Regions from separate parts of the Streptomyces sp. NPDC127097 genome, predicted to be linked through region 1. Evidence: riboswitches for the same ligand, from Rfam matches in the RefSeq annotation. Region 1 holds a riboswitch; each other region holds the start of a gene.
The links. A riboswitch is a leader RNA that binds a small molecule or an ion and turns the genes downstream of it on or off. The one in region 1 is predicted to bind cyclic di-AMP.
Positions count from the first base shown of each region.

Region 2: linked by a shared signal. The riboswitch ahead of ACFWJW_RS00220 (NlpC/P60 family protein) and the one ahead of ACFWJW_RS16640 (C40 family peptidase) in region 1 are both predicted to bind cyclic di-AMP.
Region 3: linked by a shared signal. The riboswitch ahead of ACFWJW_RS13790 (M23 family metallopeptidase) and the one ahead of ACFWJW_RS16640 (C40 family peptidase) in region 1 are both predicted to bind cyclic di-AMP.

Region 1 is NZ_JBHXFI010000018.1:94,146-99,964, reverse strand. Features, by position in the region: partial or broken gene ACFWJW_RS16655 (hypothetical protein) at 1-393, opposite strand, end outside; gene ACFWJW_RS16650 (ATP-dependent Clp protease proteolytic subunit) at 1,509-2,144, shown strand; gene ACFWJW_RS16645 (hypothetical protein) at 2,151-2,459, shown strand; cyclic di-AMP (ydaO/yuaA leader) riboswitch at 2,736-2,933, shown strand; gene ACFWJW_RS16640 (C40 family peptidase) at 2,938-3,411, shown strand; gene ACFWJW_RS16635 (LysE family translocator) at 3,580-4,239, opposite strand; gene ACFWJW_RS16630 (LysR family transcriptional regulator) at 4,311-5,228, shown strand; gene ACFWJW_RS16625 (ATP-binding protein) at 5,260-5,688, opposite strand.
Region 2 is NZ_JBHXFI010000001.1:54,267-60,085, forward strand. Features, by position in the region: gene ACFWJW_RS00205 (alpha/beta hydrolase) at 1-302, shown strand, start outside; gene ACFWJW_RS00210 (NlpC/P60 family protein) at 395-1,576, opposite strand; gene ACFWJW_RS00215 (hypothetical protein) at 1,899-2,252, shown strand; gene ACFWJW_RS00220 (NlpC/P60 family protein) at 2,371-3,519, opposite strand; cyclic di-AMP (ydaO/yuaA leader) riboswitch at 3,527-3,711, opposite strand; gene pcrA (DNA helicase PcrA) at 4,002-5,819, shown strand, end outside.
Region 3 is NZ_JBHXFI010000014.1:17,720-23,538, reverse strand. Features, by position in the region: gene ACFWJW_RS13800 (M16 family metallopeptidase) at 251-1,591, shown strand; gene ACFWJW_RS13795 (M16 family metallopeptidase) at 1,630-3,012, shown strand; cyclic di-AMP (ydaO/yuaA leader) riboswitch at 3,224-3,379, shown strand; gene ACFWJW_RS13790 (M23 family metallopeptidase) at 3,392-4,192, shown strand; gene ACFWJW_RS13785 (GntR family transcriptional regulator) at 4,453-5,142, shown strand; gene ACFWJW_RS13780 (HPr family phosphocarrier protein) at 5,472-5,753, opposite strand.

The sequences.
Region 1 (5,819 bases):
CCTCCCAGTCGGGGTGGTCTGGCCGGTCAGGGCGTCCAGGGACCTGTTCAGCTGCCCCCACCAGGCGTCGGCGAGCTGCGGGTCGATGGTGAGGGTTCCCCCGGGCTTTACCGGGGCGCCGGGAAGCAGGGTCGTCTCATCCGCCCGCCACATCGCCTCGTCTGATGCATCCCGCCACGCGACGCCGGCCAGCCACCGCGGCATAGCGACGCCCTCCAGCGCTGCCGCGGCCTCCGTGCCGCTCCACCCCTGGCCGTCGATCCGCGCCAAAGGCCGGCGCTCCAACCGCACCCAGGTCCCGCGGTCCGTGCGCGCGCCGACCGAGCGACGCTTGCGCACCGCACTCCCCCGCTCCAAACGAACGTTCAAAGACCGCTCGACCCGGTCGAGCACCTCGTCGACCGGTCGGCAGGCAGATCGACAGCAGAAGGGGAAGAAGCCATAGCCATGTTGAGGAGCGGAGCGATCCCGGTTTCCGTGGAGGTATCTGCCTAGCGTGGTCCGCGACAGATAGCGCACCGCAGTGGACCGACCGGAACTTCCGCCGATTCCTCGGCATCGCCCCCCAGATCCACGACTGGACTACCGGGCACGCTGACCTGCACTGGGCGAACGTCACCCACGCCCCGCTGGTTGTCCTCGACTGGGGCCTGCTGCCGGTCGGCTACGACGTCGGCCTCCTCCATGCCCACACCCTCACTGCGCCCGCGACCGCGGCCCGGCTGCGGCAGGAGTTCGCCGGGGTTCTGACCACTCCCGCGGGCCGGGCCAGGGAACTCGCCGCGCTGGGTCAGCTCCTCCAGGCGTGCACCAGAGGCGTGCACCCCCACCTCACCCCGCTCCTCACGCAACGCGCCGAACACCTCACCGGCACCCCGTCCACGCCCTCACCACGGTTGCGCTCGGAGGGGAACAGCGGGGCACCGGGTCGAGTGCGGTCGTCGTCGAACTGGCCCCGGACGTCCTTGATGAACCACCGCAGCATGCGGTCGGCGCCGTTGATCAGCGGCACCATCCACTCGCGCGGGCCCGAGCCGCGGGCGCCCTCGCCGTGACGCACATGGAGCTTGCCGAAGGGACCAGGTCCCACTTGATGTCGACCAGGTTGAGTTTGCATGCCTCGCCCGCCCTGAGTCCGACCTGCGACATCAGATTCGATGCGGTGCAGTTCCGCGCGGGGGGGGCGAACTTGCGGCAGGTCGCCATCTCGCCGCCCCAGCCGGTGAACAGCGCCTGACCTCCGGCTCGGTCGGCGGGATCCACAGGGCAGCGTCCTTGTCTCCCCGCGGGCGGTTCATCTCGTCGATCGGGCACTCGACGACCCGCCCAGTCTTCCGATGGATCTCGACCTTGTGCCGCAGTTCCAGCAATAGATATGTGAGATGTCCACCCTCGGAGAACAGCAAAAATGGCCTCTGGCCTGGGCATTTGACTTGATCACTAGAATCGGGTCCCATTCTAACTGGACGTACATCCTGTACATTTTTTACAGAGAGAGGAGCAGGCCCATGCTGCGACCGATGGCCCGCTATGTCCTTCCCGAGTTCACCGAGCGCACGTCCCAGGGGACGCGCACCATGGACCCGTATTCCAAGCTGCTCAGTGAGCGCATCATCTTCCTGGGCACCCCGGTCGACGACGCCTCCGCCAACGATGTGATGGCGCAGTTCATCCACCTCGAACACGCCGCGCCCGAACAGGACATCGCGCTCTACATCAACTCCCCCGGCGGCTCGTTCACGGCGATGACCGCCATCTACGACACGATGCGCTTCGTGTCGTGCGATGTGCAGACCATCTGCCTGGGGCAGGCCGCCTCCGCCGCCGCGGTACTGCTGGCCGCCGGCACCCCCGGAAAGCGGCTGGCCCTGCCCGGCGCCCGGATCCTGATCCACCAGCCGTCGTTCCACGAGCCCGTCCAGGGCCAGGCCACCGATCTCCAGATCGAGGCCGAGGAGTTGCTGCGCACCCGCGACATGCTGGAGCGGATGCTGGCGGAGCACACCGGACAGCCCCGGGAACGGATCGCCGCCGATATCGAGCGCGACAAGATCTTCGACGCCGAAGCCGCCCAGGAATACGGCCTGATCGACGGGCTCACCCGTCAGCGCAAGCAGTCCGTCCCCCAACTCGGCGCACGGTGAGCCCGGATGCCGCTGCCGGAACTGCCGCCGCTGCCCGCCCTGACGCGCGCCGAGGGTGAGCTGATCGACCGTTACCTGGAGGTGCTCGACCTGCTGGGCAGGATCAACCCGGCCCGGGGCGGCGACACCTACACCGGACTGCGGGCCGCCCAGGCGCTGGTCGGCAAGGCCGCCGGACTGCGCGACGCGCTGACGCTGATGCACGACCGGGGTGAGAGCGAACTGCACCGCGAGACCTTGACCCGGGCGCTCCGGGTGCTGGAGGGCGAGCGCCGGGCCGGGCTCGTGACGATGCCGCCGGCCACGGAGAGTTGACGCGACACGCACACGGGGCTGCGCATACGGCGTAGCGTCCGGGCCCGATGTGAGGAGGCGACGAATTGCGCGGGGAAACGCAATTCCTTGGACCTCTGATGTTTCGCCCCTGGTCCAGGGGGTGCGGCGCCCCGCGCCATGGCACTTGAGGGAACAAAAGTAACCATTCAGGCGAAGTGTGACGCATGTCACATACGGCATTTTCAGCTCGGAATTCTGGTGGCGGGTGCGTGACGATCCCTTCGACGGCAAGACCCCGCCACAGCGACGGGGCGGTCCGGACGGGCGCCTAATCCCGCCGCCGTACCGGATGTCAGGTCGACGTTGTGGACCGGCGGGAGCGGAGGACCCGAGCAGGACGGGGTCCCGGCCTCAGGGCCGAGACTCCTTGGGGTGAAGCCGTACGCACGGCCGGGCATCTTCGCCTGCCCGAACCCGACAGGTCTTCCTTCGCAGGCGGCTGACGAAGGGTTTGCGCATGACTGTGCGCATGCAGACGCCAAATCTGCTGGCGCGTGCCGGCACCGTCACCGCTCTGACGCTGGTCACCCTGGGCGGGACGACCGTCGCCCCAGGAGAGGCCGGGAACGCCGAAGCCGCCTCCGTGTCCGCCTACGCGCTGCGGATCGCGGCCTCCAAGAGCGGCGCGCCCTACCAGTACGGCGCCCAAGGGCCGTACCGCTTCGACTGTTCGGGGCTGACGATGTACTCGTTCAAGCGCGCCGGGCGGGCCCTGCCCCGTACCGCCGCCGCGCAGTACGTCCGCACCCGGCATCTCCCGGCCTCCCTGCGCAGACGCGGTGACCTGGTCTTCTTCCGTTCCGCACGCGGCATTTACCACGTCGGCATCTATGCCGGCCGGGGCCGGATGTGGCATGCCCCCAAGGCCGGAAGCGTGGTGCGGCTGGAACGGATCTGGAGCGGCGCGGTGTCCTACGGACGGGTGGGCTGACCGGCATTTCGTCTCACATGTGATCAATTGTCGGTGGGATTGGCCCACTTGGCCGGTGGAGACGACGGACCGCACCCATCCGCGGATCACCAGGGCGCTGCGGTGGGCGCCGAGGTGCTGATCGTGCCGTACGGCGGCCGCGGTTGACCGCGTGCCGGGGGCCGCCGTTCAGGTCAGCACGACCTCGACGAGCAGGATGCCACCCAGTGTGGTGAGCAGCATTCCGGTGACGGCTTCCAGGGCGCGGGTGACCCGGGGGCGGCGCAGCCAGCTGCCCAGGCGGTCGACCAGCAGCGCGACGGCGGGGAACCACACCAGCGCCAGCGCGACGACCATGGTCGCGAGCAGCAGCGTGCGGGGCAGCGCGGGCTCGCCGGCCGGGACGAACTGCGGGAGCAGACTGAGGAAGAGGACCGGGGCCTTGGGGTTGAGGGCATTGGTCAGGAAGCCCTGGCGCAGGCTCCGTGCGGTGCCCAGGAGCGCGGGCGGGTGATCGGCCTGGGGCGCGGACGGGCCGGTCGCGGCGTCCTCGGGCGCCTTCCGGTGCTGGACGACCGCGAGCAGCGCGCCGACCCCCAGGTACAACAGATAGAGCCCGCCGAGGAGTTGGACGGCGCCGAACAGCGCGGGCACGGCGACCAGCACGGCCGCGAGCCCGGCGACCGCCAGTGCGGTGTGCACCAGCAGCCCGCCCGCCACTCCGACCGCGGCCGCCACCCCCGCCCGGCGCGAGTCGAGCGCGTGGCGCACCACGACCGCGAAGTCCGCGCCCGGCATGGCGACCATGCCCGCGGCGACTCCGGTGAAGGCGATCAGCTGTCCGTCCATGGGAGCAGTTTCGCTGGTCAGAGCCTTTAATGGGGAGTGGCAATGTTCTTGGGGAGCCTAAAGAGGTTCTTATGTACGACCCCACGCGGCTGGCCGCCCTGGTGGCGGTGGCGGAGGCCGGTTCGATCAGCAGAGCCGCCGACCGGCTGGGCTACACCGCGCCCGCGCTCTCCCAGCAGCTCGCCAAGCTGGAGCGGGAGGCGGGGACCGCGCTGCTGGTGCGCCACCACCGCGGGGCACGGCTGACGGCGGCCGGTGAGCTGCTGCTCGTACGGGCCCGGCGGGTGCTCGACGAGCTGGATCAGGCGCGGCACGAGCTGTCCCGGCTGACGGGGCTTTCCGGCGGCGTGCTGCGGGTCGGCACGTTCATGACCGCCGGGACGCATCTGCTGCCGCCCGCGCTCAGCGCGTTCCGGCGGGCGCACCCCGATGTGGAGCTGAGCGTCACGGAGTACGTACCTCCGCAGGCCACCGCCGCGGTGGCGCTGGGCGAGGTCGATCTGGCGCTGACGCACGAGTATGTGCCGGGCGAGGCGATGCCGCCGCCGGAGGGGGTGCGGCTCGAACCGCTGCTGACCGAGGAACTGGTGCTGGTCACCGCGCCGGGCCATGCCCTGTCGGCGGGCGCCGGCCGCCTGCCGCTCGCCGAGCTGGCCGGTCAGCCGCTGGTCAGCATGGCGCCGGCCAACCCCAACCGGCGTGCCGTGGAGGCGGTACTGGCGGCCGCCGGGGCGAGTGTGGCGGTGCGCTGCGAGTCCCCGAGCTATGCGGTGGTCGGTGCGCTGGTGAGCGCGGGGCTCGGGGTGGCGGTGGTCCCGGAGATGATGGCGGAGGGCTCGGTGACCCCGCTGGGCGTCCGCCGGCTGGACCCGCCGGAGCTGCGCCGCCGGATCTCGGTGGCCTACCGCCCCGGCGGCGGGGCCCCGGCCGCGGACACCTTGCGCGCCCTGTTGCGCGGGGCCTTCGCCCGTCACGCCCCCGCGTCGTAGCCCGACGGGTCGCCGGGTGCGGCGGAGGTCTTCAGCGGACGGCGTTCGGCCACGGCACGGTGATCCAGACGGTCTTCCCGCCGGACTCGGTGGGGACGACCGAGAGCCGGCCGCCGGCTTCCGCGGCGAGGCAGCGGATGATGACCAGGCCGCGGCCGTTGTCCTGCTGGACGGCGGCGGGCAGCCGGCGCGGGCGGCGGGGATGGCTGTCGGTGATGCCGACCCGCAGCTGTTCGTCGCGCTCCAGCCGCAGCTCGACAGTGAAGTCCGGCGACCGGCCGAAGGTGTGCACGACAGCGTTGGTGGCGAGTTCGGAGATGATCAGACGGAGGGAGTCGGCGAGCGCGGAGTCGTCGGGCAGGCCCCATTCGGCGAGCACGGCGAGGGTGTGGCTGCGGGCGGTGCGGACCGAGGCGGGGGCGCTCGGCAGAGTCAGTGAGGATGCTTGGTGGTCTGCCATCGAGGCGCCGTCCCTTTCCCACCGAGGCCCGGCTCCGGTGCGCACCGGGGCCGGGATGCCGCTCCGGACACCGGTGCGGCCTCGGGCTTCTGCTGGGCGCCAGACTGCCACTCCGGCCGGCGATGAGATAC
Region 2 (5,819 bases), on a different contig from region 1:
ACCCGGCGCTGGAGCGCGACTCGCTGGCCGGCAAGGACCCCAAGCTGCGCATCGAGTCCAACCCGCTGCACATCCTGAAGTCGGCGAACGCGGCCGGCCAGCCGCCGCGTACCGCGCTGTATGTGTCGGGCGCGGCCCGCGACGGCTACCAGTCCGGCCTCGCCCTGCGGCAGTTCGCGCAGCTCCCGACGACGGTGAACGTGCAGCTGATCCCGGCGAACGCGGGCGGCCACACCACGGCGGTCTGGGAGCAGCAGGTCCCGCAGATCTTCCGCTGGCTGGGCACACAGCTCAGGGCGTGAGCCCACGGGGCGCCACCCCCGCGCACCCGCCCCCTGGCTACGCGGGCCGCACCCGCCTCCCGGCCCCGGCCAAGCGGGCCGCGCCCCCCCGGCTACGCGGGCCGGGTCGCCGCCGCGAACGGCATCTGGTCGATCGGCGCGATCCGTACCGGCGCCCCCGGATGCGGCGCGTGGATCATCCGGCCGTCGCCGACATAGATCCCCACATGGCTGATGCCCGAGTAGAAGAACACCAGGTCACCGGGGGCGAGTTGGGAGCGGGCGACCCGCGGCCCGGAGCTGATCTGGGTATAGGTCGTACGCGGCAGGGCGACCCCGCCGGCCTTCCAGGCGGCCTGGGTCAGCCCCGAGCAGTCGTAGCCGGCGGGCCCGGTCGCGCCCCAGACGTACGGCTTGCCGAGCGCGCTGTAGGCGAAGGAGACGGCGCGGGCGGCGCGGGGGTTGGGCGCCTGCGCCGCGGCGGCCCCCGCCGTGCCGGGAAGCCGGCTGAGCACGCCGCCGTGGCCGCCCCCGTCGCCGCCCCCGTGCTCCGTGCGGCCCTGGCGCGCGCCCCGTGCGCCGTCCCGGGCCGTCATCCGCTGCCGCTGCTCCGCGGTCAGCCGGGACAGCAACTGCTCGGCGGCGTCCAGCTTGTGCACGACGGTGACCCGGTGCTTCTTCAGCTGCGCCTCGGTGTCCGCCAGCCGCTCCACGGTGTCCTCGGCCCGCTGCCGGACCTGCCGGACGCTGCCGAGCCGGCGCGCGTAACCGGCCACGGCGGTCGCCTGATGGCTGCCCGTACGCTCCAGCACCGCGGCGCCGTCCAGATAGCGCTGCGGGTCCGCGGACAGCAGCAGCCGTACGGTCGGGTCGACGCCGCCGGAACGGTACTGGCCGGCGGCCAGGGCGCCCAGTTCGGCGCGGGCGGCGTTCAGCTTCCCGGTCCTGCGGGCGGCCTCGTCCTGGAGCCTGCTCAGCTCCTCGCGTGCGGTGTCGGCGGATTCCTTCGCACCGTTGTAGCTCTGCGTGGCCACCTCTGCCTCCTGGTACAGCGCGTCGACCCGGTCCTTGACCTGGGCGGGGGTGAGCCGGTGTGCGGCCTGGCCGGCGGCGTCGAAATCGGGGGTGAGGGGGGCGCCCGCCGCCTGCGCGAGGCCGAACGCGGGGGCGGCACCGGCCAGTGCCAGGGTGGCGGCGGCCGTACGGGCGGTGCGCGCGCTGCGCGAGCCGCCACCGGTGAGCGAGGCGAGCGGATGCTGCCGGGGCTTGCGGTGCGAGGCCACGGTGGCCGTCACTTCCTTCCCTTCGAGCCGCGGGTCCGGCGGCGGTCCGTCACGGGGGCAACGGCCGCCGCCGCACCTCTCGGCGGGGCGGCCGACGGAACGCCGGTGGGAGACCGGCGAGGCGGGGAGTCGGCCGCCTGAGGGAGGACGCTAAGCCTGGGTGTCGCGGCAGTGAGTCCCCTTGCCCGGCATTGTTCGCTTTCGACCGCGGCGGGTACGCGCGTGACCGCGGCGCCATGGCCGTACGGCCGGGACCGGCCTGGCCTGACCGAAGCGGCGATAGTGGGCGCCCTGCCCGAAGGGCCGTGCTATACGGCGGCTACGATCCAGCACTATGGACGTAGTAACCAATATCTTCGTCGGCCTGCACATCATCGGCATCGCCTCCCTGCTGGGCGGCTTTCTGACCCAGATGAAGGCGATGAGCGCGGGCACCGCCCGCTTCGTGCCGGCCATGCTGCACGGCGCACTGACGATGCTGGTCACCGGCATCGTGCTGGTCGGCCTCAACCAGGCCCAGGACCACCCGCTCAACAACATCAAGCTCGGCATCAAGATGGCCGTCCTGGTGGTGATCCTGGCGCTGGTCTACGTCAAGCGGGACGACGAGACGGTCGACAAGGCGCTCTTCGGCGCGGTCGGCGGCCTGACGGTGGCCAACATCTTCATCGCGGTGCTCTGGACCTGACGAGCGCCCCACTACGGCACACCGCGCGGTCCTCGCCTCCATATCCGGAGACGACGGCCGCGCGGTGGCGTGTGGGGGGTGACCGTGGGGGGTGGTCTGGTGGGGGAGCGGGGCGGGCTCAGCCCGGACGGACGCTTCCGTATATCGGCATGTAGTAGATCGACTCCTCCCGGACGTTGGCGCCCGGCTTCGGAGCGTGCACCATCTTCCCGTCGCCCAGGTACAAGCCGACGTGGCTGATGTCGTCATAGAAGAAGACCAGGTCGCCGGGCTGAAGATCCTTGGTGGCCACCCGCTGGCCCACCTTGACCTGGTCCCAGGTCGTCCGCGGCAGATCGACACCCGCCGCCTTCCATGCCGCCTGGGTCAGCCCCGAGCAGTCGTAGGAAGTGGGCCCGGTCGCGCCCCAGACGTACGGCTTGCCTATCTGGGCGCGGGCGAAGGCGAGCGCCTTGGCGCCCTTGCTGGTGGCCGAGTCGCCCGTGGAGCCGCCCGTGGAGCCACCGCCGGTGGAGCCCCCGGTCGAGCCGTCGCCGTCCTGCTGCCGCTGGCGCTCCCGCTCCTGCTGCTTGCGCGCCTCCTCCGCGGCCCGGCGCTTGGCCGCCGCCTCCTTCTGGCGCTCCAGCTCGGCCAGCCGCGCCTTCTCCTGGGCGGTCAGCCGGGACAGCAGCTGCCGGGCCTCGGCCAGCTTGCCCTGGACGGAGCTCATGGACTCCTTGAGGGATGCCTGCGACGCCTGCAACCGCTCCAGGCTGCGGGTCGCCTCGGCGCGCTGCTTGGTGGCCGCCGCCTGCTGCTCCTGGTAGTCGGTGACGGCCTGCTTCTGCCGGCCGGTCAGCCGCTCCATGAGGTGGTTGCGGTCGACGAACTGCTGCGGGTCCTTGGCGAGCATCAGCTGCGCCGTCGGGTTCATGCCGCCGGTCCGGTACTGCGCCGAGGCGAAGGTGCCCAGCAGGCGCCGGGACTCGTTCATCTTCTCGGCGCGCTTGGCGGAGGCGTCGAGCAGGCGGTCCACGGTGTGGCGCTGGGTCTCGGCGCGCTCCTTGGCGGCGTTGTATTTCTGGGTGGCCACCTCGGCCTGGTGGTAGAGGTCGTCGACCTTCTGTTGGACCTCTTCGACGGTGGGCTTGGGCGCCCTGGGGGCCGCGTCGGCGGACTGCGAGAGCAGGGTGACCGAGGCGAGGGCGGCAGTGGTGAGACCGGCCGCTGTACGGCGCCCGGTGGGTGAGGCGAGAACGCTGGTGCGCGGCTTGCGATGCGACGCCAAGACCGGCAACTCCTTCCGTGGACCGCCTACCGGGTTAGCTGTCGGGTTCGGGCGGTGTCGCTGACGGAAGGCTTGCCCTACGGTCCGGACGTCCACTGGCGACGGCCGTACGGATCGATTCACCCCGGTGGTGCTGGTGGGTCCCCGGCTCCGGGTGCCTGAGGGCAGGGCCGGACTCGGCGTCGGCGGCCCGTGCGAACCTGTCGTCCGCGGGGAGGCGGGCTGCCTGAGCGAGGACGTTAGCCAACTCGTGTGGCTCCTGTGAAGGCTGATGTTCGATATGCCCGAAACCTTTTCGTGACCTGAACGCGATGCGGGGGTTGTTGTGGCAGATGTCGGGTTCGGGTAACCGAAGCGCCACCCGGCCGGCGCTTGGCCGCCGGCCCCCTGACCTGCCGCTGCGCCCGGGGCCGCCCGAAGACGGCCCGCAATCCGCCACTCCGCGGCGGACTGTCAGTGCGGCGGCCTAGACTCGGTGGGCGATGAGCAGCCTCTTTGACGACAGCTTCCTGGCGGACCTCGGCCACAAGGGCGAGGAGGAACACCCTCCGCCTCCCGAGGACGAGCACGGCCCGGCCCCGGAGGAGATCCCCGCCGACCTCTTCGGCGGGAGGTTCGACGCGCCCGCACCCAGGGAGTCGTATTACCGCGACGGCGCCGCCCGCCCCGCCATCGACCCGGCGACGCTGCTGGAGGGGCTCAACGACGAGCAGAAGGCCGCCGTGGTGCATACGGGCGGCCCACTGCTGATCGTCGCCGGCGCCGGCTCCGGCAAGACCCGGGTGCTCACCCACCGCATCGCGCATCTGCTCGCCGAGCGGCATGTCCACCCCGGCCAGATCCTCGCGATCACGTTCACCAACAAGGCCGCCGGTGAGATGAAGGAGCGCGTCGAGGAACTGGTCGGCCCGCGCGCGAACGCCATGTGGGTCTCCACCTTCCACAGCGCCTGCGTCCGCATCCTGCGCCGCGAGTCCAAGAAGCTGGGCTTCACCTCGTCCTTCTCGATCTACGACGCCGCCGATTCCAAGCGCCTGATGGCCCTGGTCTGCCGCGATCTGGATCTGGACCCCAAGCGCTACCCGCCCAAGTCCTTCAGCGCGAAGATCTCCAACCTCAAGAACGAGCTCATCGACGAGGAGACCTTCGCCGGGACGGCGGCCGACGGCTTCGAGAAGACCCTCGCCGAGGCGTATGCGATGTACCAGGCACGGCTGCGCGAGGCCAACGCCCTGGACTTCGACGACATCATCATGACCACGGTCAATCTGCTCCAGGCGTTCCCGGACGTCGCCGAGCACTACCGCCGCCGCTTCCGCCATGTCCTCGTCGACGAGTACCAGGACACCAACCACGCCCAGTACACCCTCGTACGCGAACTGGTCGGCCCCGCCGAAACCGCCGCCGAGCTCTGCGTCGTCGGTGACGCCGACCAGTCGATCTACGCCTTCCGCGGCGCCACGATCCGCAACATCCTCCAGTTCGAGGAGGACTACCCGGACGCGACCACGATCCTGCTGGAGCAGAACTACCGCTCCTCGCAGACGATCCTGTCCGCCGCCAACGCCGTCATCGAGCGCAACGAGAACCGCCGCCCCAAGAACCTCTGGACGGACGCCGGCGCCGGCCCCAAGATCTCCGGCTATGTCGCCGACACCGAGCACGACGAGGCCCAGTTCGTCGCCGACGAGATCGACCGGCTGACGGACGCCAAGGACGCCAGGGCCGGCGATGTCGCCGTCTTCTACCGCACCAACGCCCAGTCCCGTGTCTTCGAAGAGATCTTCATCCGGGTCGGGCTGCCCTACAAGGTCGTCGGCGGCGTGCGCTTCTACGAGCGCAAGGAGGTCCGCGATGTGCTCGCCTACCTGCGGGTGCTCAGCAACCCCGAGGACACCGTCCCGCTCCGCCGCATCCTGAACGTCCCCAAGCGCGGCATCGGCGACCGCGCCGAAGCGATGATCGACGCCCTGTCGGCGCGCGAGAAGATCACCTTCCCGCAGGCGCTGCGCCGGGTCGACGAGGCATACGGCATGGCGGCCCGCTCCGCCAACGCCGTCAAGCGTTTCAACGTCCTCATGGAGGAGCTGCGGACCATCGTCGAGTCCGGCGCCGGCCCCGCCACCATCCTGGAAGCGGTCCTGGAGCGTACGGGCTACCTCGCCGAGCTCCAGGCATCCACGGACCCCCAGGACGAGACCCGGATCGAGAACCTCCAGGAACTGGCCGCCGTGGCCCTGGAGTTCGAGCAGGACCGCGGCGAAGACAATCCGGGCACCCTCTCCGACTTCCTGGAGCAG
Region 3 (5,819 bases), on a different contig from region 1:
CGGGAAAGCGTCGGGTCAACCAGTCGGGTCAACCAGCTGGGGGATCGACCCGCGAGTATGTCTGAGTCTGACGCGGACCATTGTGGACCGCGCCACTGACAACGCCGACCGCGACTCCCCCTTCGGCCCCGCGGGAGCCGAGCGCACCGTACGTTCGGGGCCGGCCGGACGGGAACTTCGCCAGATGCCGACGCGCTTGCATACAGTGACAGAACTTCCTCGCAAGCGGATCGAAGGGACGTACATGCCCATGGGTCACACGGCCACAGAACAAGCCGGCTCCGGCGGCCTGACAGCGACCGAGCACCGGCTGGCCAATGGCCTGCGCGTGGTGCTCTCCGAAGACCACCTGACCCCGGTCGCGGCGGTGTGTCTCTGGTACGACGTCGGCTCCCGCCACGAGGTCAAGGGCCGTACGGGCCTGGCTCACCTCTTCGAGCATCTGATGTTCCAGGGTTCCGCGCAGGTGAAGGGCAACGGCCACTTCGAGCTGGTGCAGGGCGCCGGCGGCTCGCTCAACGGCACCACCAGCTTCGAGCGCACCAACTACTTCGAGACCATGCCCGCCCATGAGCTGGAGCTCGCGCTCTGGCTGGAGGCGGACCGGATGGGCTCGCTGCTGACCGCGCTCGACGAAGAGTCACTGGAGAACCAACGCGACGTCGTCAAGAACGAGCGCCGCCAGCGCTACGACAACGTCCCCTACGGCACGGCCTTCGAGAAGCTCACGGCCATGGCGTACCCCGAGGGCCACCCGTACCACCACACCCCCATCGGGTCGATGGCCGACCTGGACGCGGCGTCCCTGGAGGACGCGCGGGCGTTCTTCCGCACGTACTACGCGCCCAACAACGCCGTCCTGTCGGTCGTCGGCGACATCGACCCCGAGCGGACGCTGGCCTGGATCGAGAAGTACTTCGGTTCGATCCCCTCGCACGACGGCAAGCAGCCGCCCCGGGACGGCACCCTGCCCGACGTCCTCGGCCGCGAGCTGCGCGAGGTCGTCGAGGAGGACGTGCCCTCCCGCGCCCTGATGGCGGCCTACCGCCTGCCGCACGACGGCACCCGTGAGGCGGACGCCGGGGACCTGGCGCTGACCATTCTGGGCGGCGGCGAGTCCTCCCGCCTGTACAACCGGCTGGTGCGCCGCGACCGCAGCGCCGTCGCCGCCGGCTTCGGCCTGCTGCGGCTGGCCGGCGCCCCCTCGCTGGGCTGGCTGGACGTGAAGACGTCCGGCGGGGTCGAGGTTCCCGACATCGAGCGTGCGGTCGACGAGGAGCTGGCCCGGTTCGCCGCCGAGGGGCCGACGCCGGAAGAGATGGAGCGGGCGCAGGCCCAGCTGGAGCGCGAGTGGCTCGACCGGCTGGCCACGGTCAGCGGCCGCGCCGACGAACTGTGCCGCTTCGCCGTCCTGTTCGGTGACCCGCAGCTCGCGCTGACCGCCGTCCAGCGCGTGCTGGACATCACCCCGGAGGAGGTGCAGGCCGTCGCCAAGGCCCGGCTGCGCCCCGACAACCGCGCGGTGCTCGTCTACGAGCCCACCGAGCCGTCCGACGCCGCCGACACCGAGGAAGGGGAGGCGGACCAGTGAGCGACGCCACCACCCACGCCGATTCTCCCGTGAGCACCATGGACTTCCACCCGCAGCCCCAGGGGGGCGCGCCCAAACCGTGGGCCTTCCCTGCCCCCGAGCGCAGCCAACTGCCCAACGGGCTCACCCTCCTGACGAGCCACCGTCCCGGCCAGCAGGTCGTCGCCGTCGAGATCAACCTCGTCGCGCCGCTGGACGCCGAACCCGAGGGGCTGGACGGCGTCGCCACGATCATGGCGCGGGCGCTGTCCGAGGGCACCGACACGCTCGACGCGGAGGAGTTCGCCGCCGAGCTGGAACGCTGCGGCGCCACTCTGGACGCGCACGCCGACCACCCCGGCGTACGGGTCTCCCTCGAGGTGCCGGTGTCCAGGCTGAACCGTGCCCTCGGCCTGCTCGCCGACGCGCTGCGGGCGCCCGCCTTCCCGGAGAGCGAGGTCGAGCGGCTGGTCCGCAACCGCCTCGACGAGATCCCGCACGAGCTCGCCAACCCGGCCCGCCGTGCCGCGATGGCGCTGTCCAAGGAGCTGTTCCCGGCCACCGCCCGTATGTCGCGGCCGCGGCAGGGCACCGAGGAGACCGTCGCGCGGATCGACGCCGCGGCCGTCCGGGCCTTCTACGACGCCCATGTACGGCCCGCCACGGCCACCGCCGTCATTGTCGGTGACCTCACCGGTGTCGACCTCGACGCGGCGCTCGCCGGCACCCTCGGCGCCTGGACCGGCTCCACGGCCGAGCCGCTGACGGCCGCGCCGATCGTCGCCGACGACACCGGCCGGGTGGTGATCGTGGACCGCCCCGGGGCCGTCCAGACGCAGCTGCTCATCGGCCGTATCGGTGCCGACCGGCACGACCGGGTGTGGCCCGCGCAGGTCCTCGGCACGTACTGCCTGGGCGGCACCCTCACCTCCCGTCTGGACCGCGTGCTGCGGGAGGAGAAGGGCTACACCTACGGTGTGCGGGCCTTCGGCCAGGTGCTGCGCTCCACCGCCCCCAGCTCCCCGGAAGGGTCCACAGGTGCCGCGCTGCTGGCCATCAGCGGCTCGGTGGATACCGGCTCCACCGTCCCGGCGCTCGAGGACCTGTGGAAGGTGCTGCGCACCCTCGCGGCAGAGGGGCTGACGGACGAGGAGCGCGATGTCGCCGTACAGAACCTCGTCGGGGTCGCGCCGCTGAAGTACGAGACCGCGGCCGCCGTCGCGGGCACCCTCGCCGACCAGGTGGAGCAGCAGCTGCCGGACGACTTCCAGGCGCAGTTGTACGCCCGCCTCGCGGAGACCGGCACGGTCGAGGCGACCGCGGCCGCGGTCAACGCCTTCCCCGTGGACCGGCTGGTGACGGTCCTGGTGGGCGATGCGGCACAGATCGCCGAGCCGGTCAAGAGTCTGGGCATCGGTGAGGTGACCGTCGTCAGCGGCTAGTCCCGCCGGTGTGACGGAAGGTCATATATCGACATGCGGCTCCTGTGGTGCTTATCGGCCACGGGAGCCGCTGTATGTCCGGTTTATCGCGGCTGGTGCCCTGGTTCTTGTGGCATCCCGCACAAAAAAGCTGATCTGTTTGCCGATTGAAAGTTGCCCCGTTTAGCGTCGGTCCGGCTGTTCGTCACAAGTCCGCCACAACAGTGGCACCGGGCAGTCATCGCCGAGTCCCCGTACGGCGCGAGCCAGGGGAGCCGGGGACCCACATGTCCCTTGGGGTGAATCGGGCTCCTCTCCGAGGAGTCCGTAGGAGACCTTCCTGCTCCGAACCCGTCAGCTAACCCGGTAGGCGAGAAGGAGGGAAAGGACAAGCCAGCACATGGCGTTCATCCGGGCCACCGGGAAGCACCGTCGCACGAGCCGTCCCGCCAAGACGGGCCGCAACATCGCCGGCATAGCCACCCTCGCGGCCGGTGGTGTGGTTGCTTCCGTGGCCTCGCCGGCGCTGGCCGCGACGGACGAGGCACGCCCGCACGACACCGGACTCCAGCAGGCCGTCGTGCTGGGGGACGAGCTCGCCAGCCGGGTCGAGGCCCAGGCCGACGCGCAGCAGGCCGACGCCGAGATCGCCGCGGCGAGAGCGAAGGCCGAGGCCGTCGCCAAGAAGCAGGCCGACGAGGCCAAGCGGCGTGCCGAGGCGGAGAAGAAGAAGGCCAAGGCCGCCCACGAGGCCAAGGTGCGCGCCGCCCGTGACGCGGAGCGCAAGCGCCTCAACGCCTTCGTCGCCCCCATTGCCGACTCCTACGTCTCCACCTCCTACAAGGCATCCAGCGGCCTGTGGTCCTCCGGCAGCCACACCGGCATCGACTTCCACGCCGCCTCCGGCACCAGCGTCCACGCGGTCGGCTCGGGCACCGTCGTCGAGGCCGGCTGGGGCGGCTCGTACGGCAACAACATCGTGATCAAGATGAACGACGGCACGTACACCCAGTACGGCCACCTGTCGTCGCTCGGTGTCTCGGTCGGCCAGCAGGTCACCCCGGGCCAGCAGATCGGCCTCTCCGGCGCCACCGGCAACGTCACCGGCCCGCACCTGCACTTCGAGGCCCGCACCGGCGCCGACTACGGCTCGGACATCGACCCGGTCGCCTACCTGCGCGGGCACGGCGTCAACGTCTGATCCCGCGCCGCGCCGGCGCCGCGCCCCTATGGGGCCTGCCCCACGCCGAGCGTCCTTCCGGAGCCCCGGTCCCACGGCCGGGGCTCCGGCGTATCCGGAGTGGGGTGCGCGCACCGGTTACGCCGCCGGCCCGCGACTTCCGGCCAAAAACTATCCATGAATAACCGGACGCCGTCGGAAAAGCCGTGCCGGTCGAATAGAGTCACGGAAAAGTCGCCGACCGGCGGCGTTTTCAGGGGATTACGGCGGAGGCACGGAAGATGCGAGGCCATATTTCCGCGCATGCGGTGTGCACGGCGATTCGCGACGACATTGTCTCCGGCGCGCTGGCGCCGGGGAGCCGGCTGATCGAGGAGATCCTGGCGGCCCGATACGGAGTCTCCAGAGTGCCGGTGCGCGAAGCACTGCGCACCCTTCAGTCCGAGGGCTTCGTCACCACCCGCCACCACGCGGGCGCCTGCGTCGCCGAGCCCACCGAGCAGGAGGCCGCCGACCTCCTGGACATCCGCGCCCTGTTGGAGCCGCTGGGCGCCGCCCGCGCGGCCGCCCGCCGCAGCCCGGCCCACCTCAAGGTGCTCCGCGGCCTGGTACGCCTCGGCCGCGAGCGGGCCCGTCACGGCAACCCCGCGGATCTGCGCCAACTGGACGGCTGGTTCCACGAAACGCTTGCTCAGGCGGTCGGCAGCCCCAGTCTGACGGCGCTGCTGACCCAGCTGCGCCGCAAGATCGAGTGGATGTACACGGTGGAACTGCCGCCCCGGGCAGGTGAGTCCTGGGACGAACACGGCGCGGTGCTGGACGCGGTGGCCCGGGGAGACGCGGAACGGGCGCGCGCCCTGATGGCGGCTCATGTCGAGCGCTCGCTTCCCGTCTACCGGCTGCGGCGCCCCGCCGCCCCCGAGGTGAGGGATCCGAAACGACCCGTCAACACGGCGCGCGTCCGCCCTTAACAATCGCCCCGTATACAAAGAGTCGCGAAAAAGCAGCCGCGGCGCGGGGTGGTCTTTTATGCGATCCGGGCCTGCATTTGGGCATTCCTGTTTATGCCGGGGCCGCGTGCGTTCAATGGCGTGCGCTTTTCCGGGCGGCTCGTGAATAGCGGTCGCCACGGATCCCGTGAAGCGGTCGCCATCACCCCGGATGGCGGTCCGCCCGGAATTTCCGCGCATCCGTCCCTCCTTCATGCCCATGGGAATGCGCACAGCGAAACGGCCCCACAGCGGCAACCGATCCGGTCACCACTGCGGGGCCGCCGCAGGCAGCAGAAGTCCTGGCGGACTCAGACGGTCTCGGGGAGCTCCTCGAGACCCTCGGCGACGAGCTTGGCGAGACGGTCCAGGGCGGCTTCGGCGCCCTCGGCGTCGGAGGCCAGTACGATCTCCTCGCCGCCCTGGGCGCCGAGGCCGAGGACCGCGAGCATGGAGGCCGCGTTGACGGGGTTGCCATCAGCCTTGGCGATCGTCATCGGGACGCCGGAGGCGGTGGCCGCACGGACGAAGATCGACGCGGGGCGGGCGTGCAGGCCCTCGGCCCAACCGACATTGACGCGGCGCTCTGCCATGGTGTTGCCCTTCAAAGTCGTGACAGTTGTCTAGACCAGTCTCTCATGTTGCCGGGCGTGGTCCAC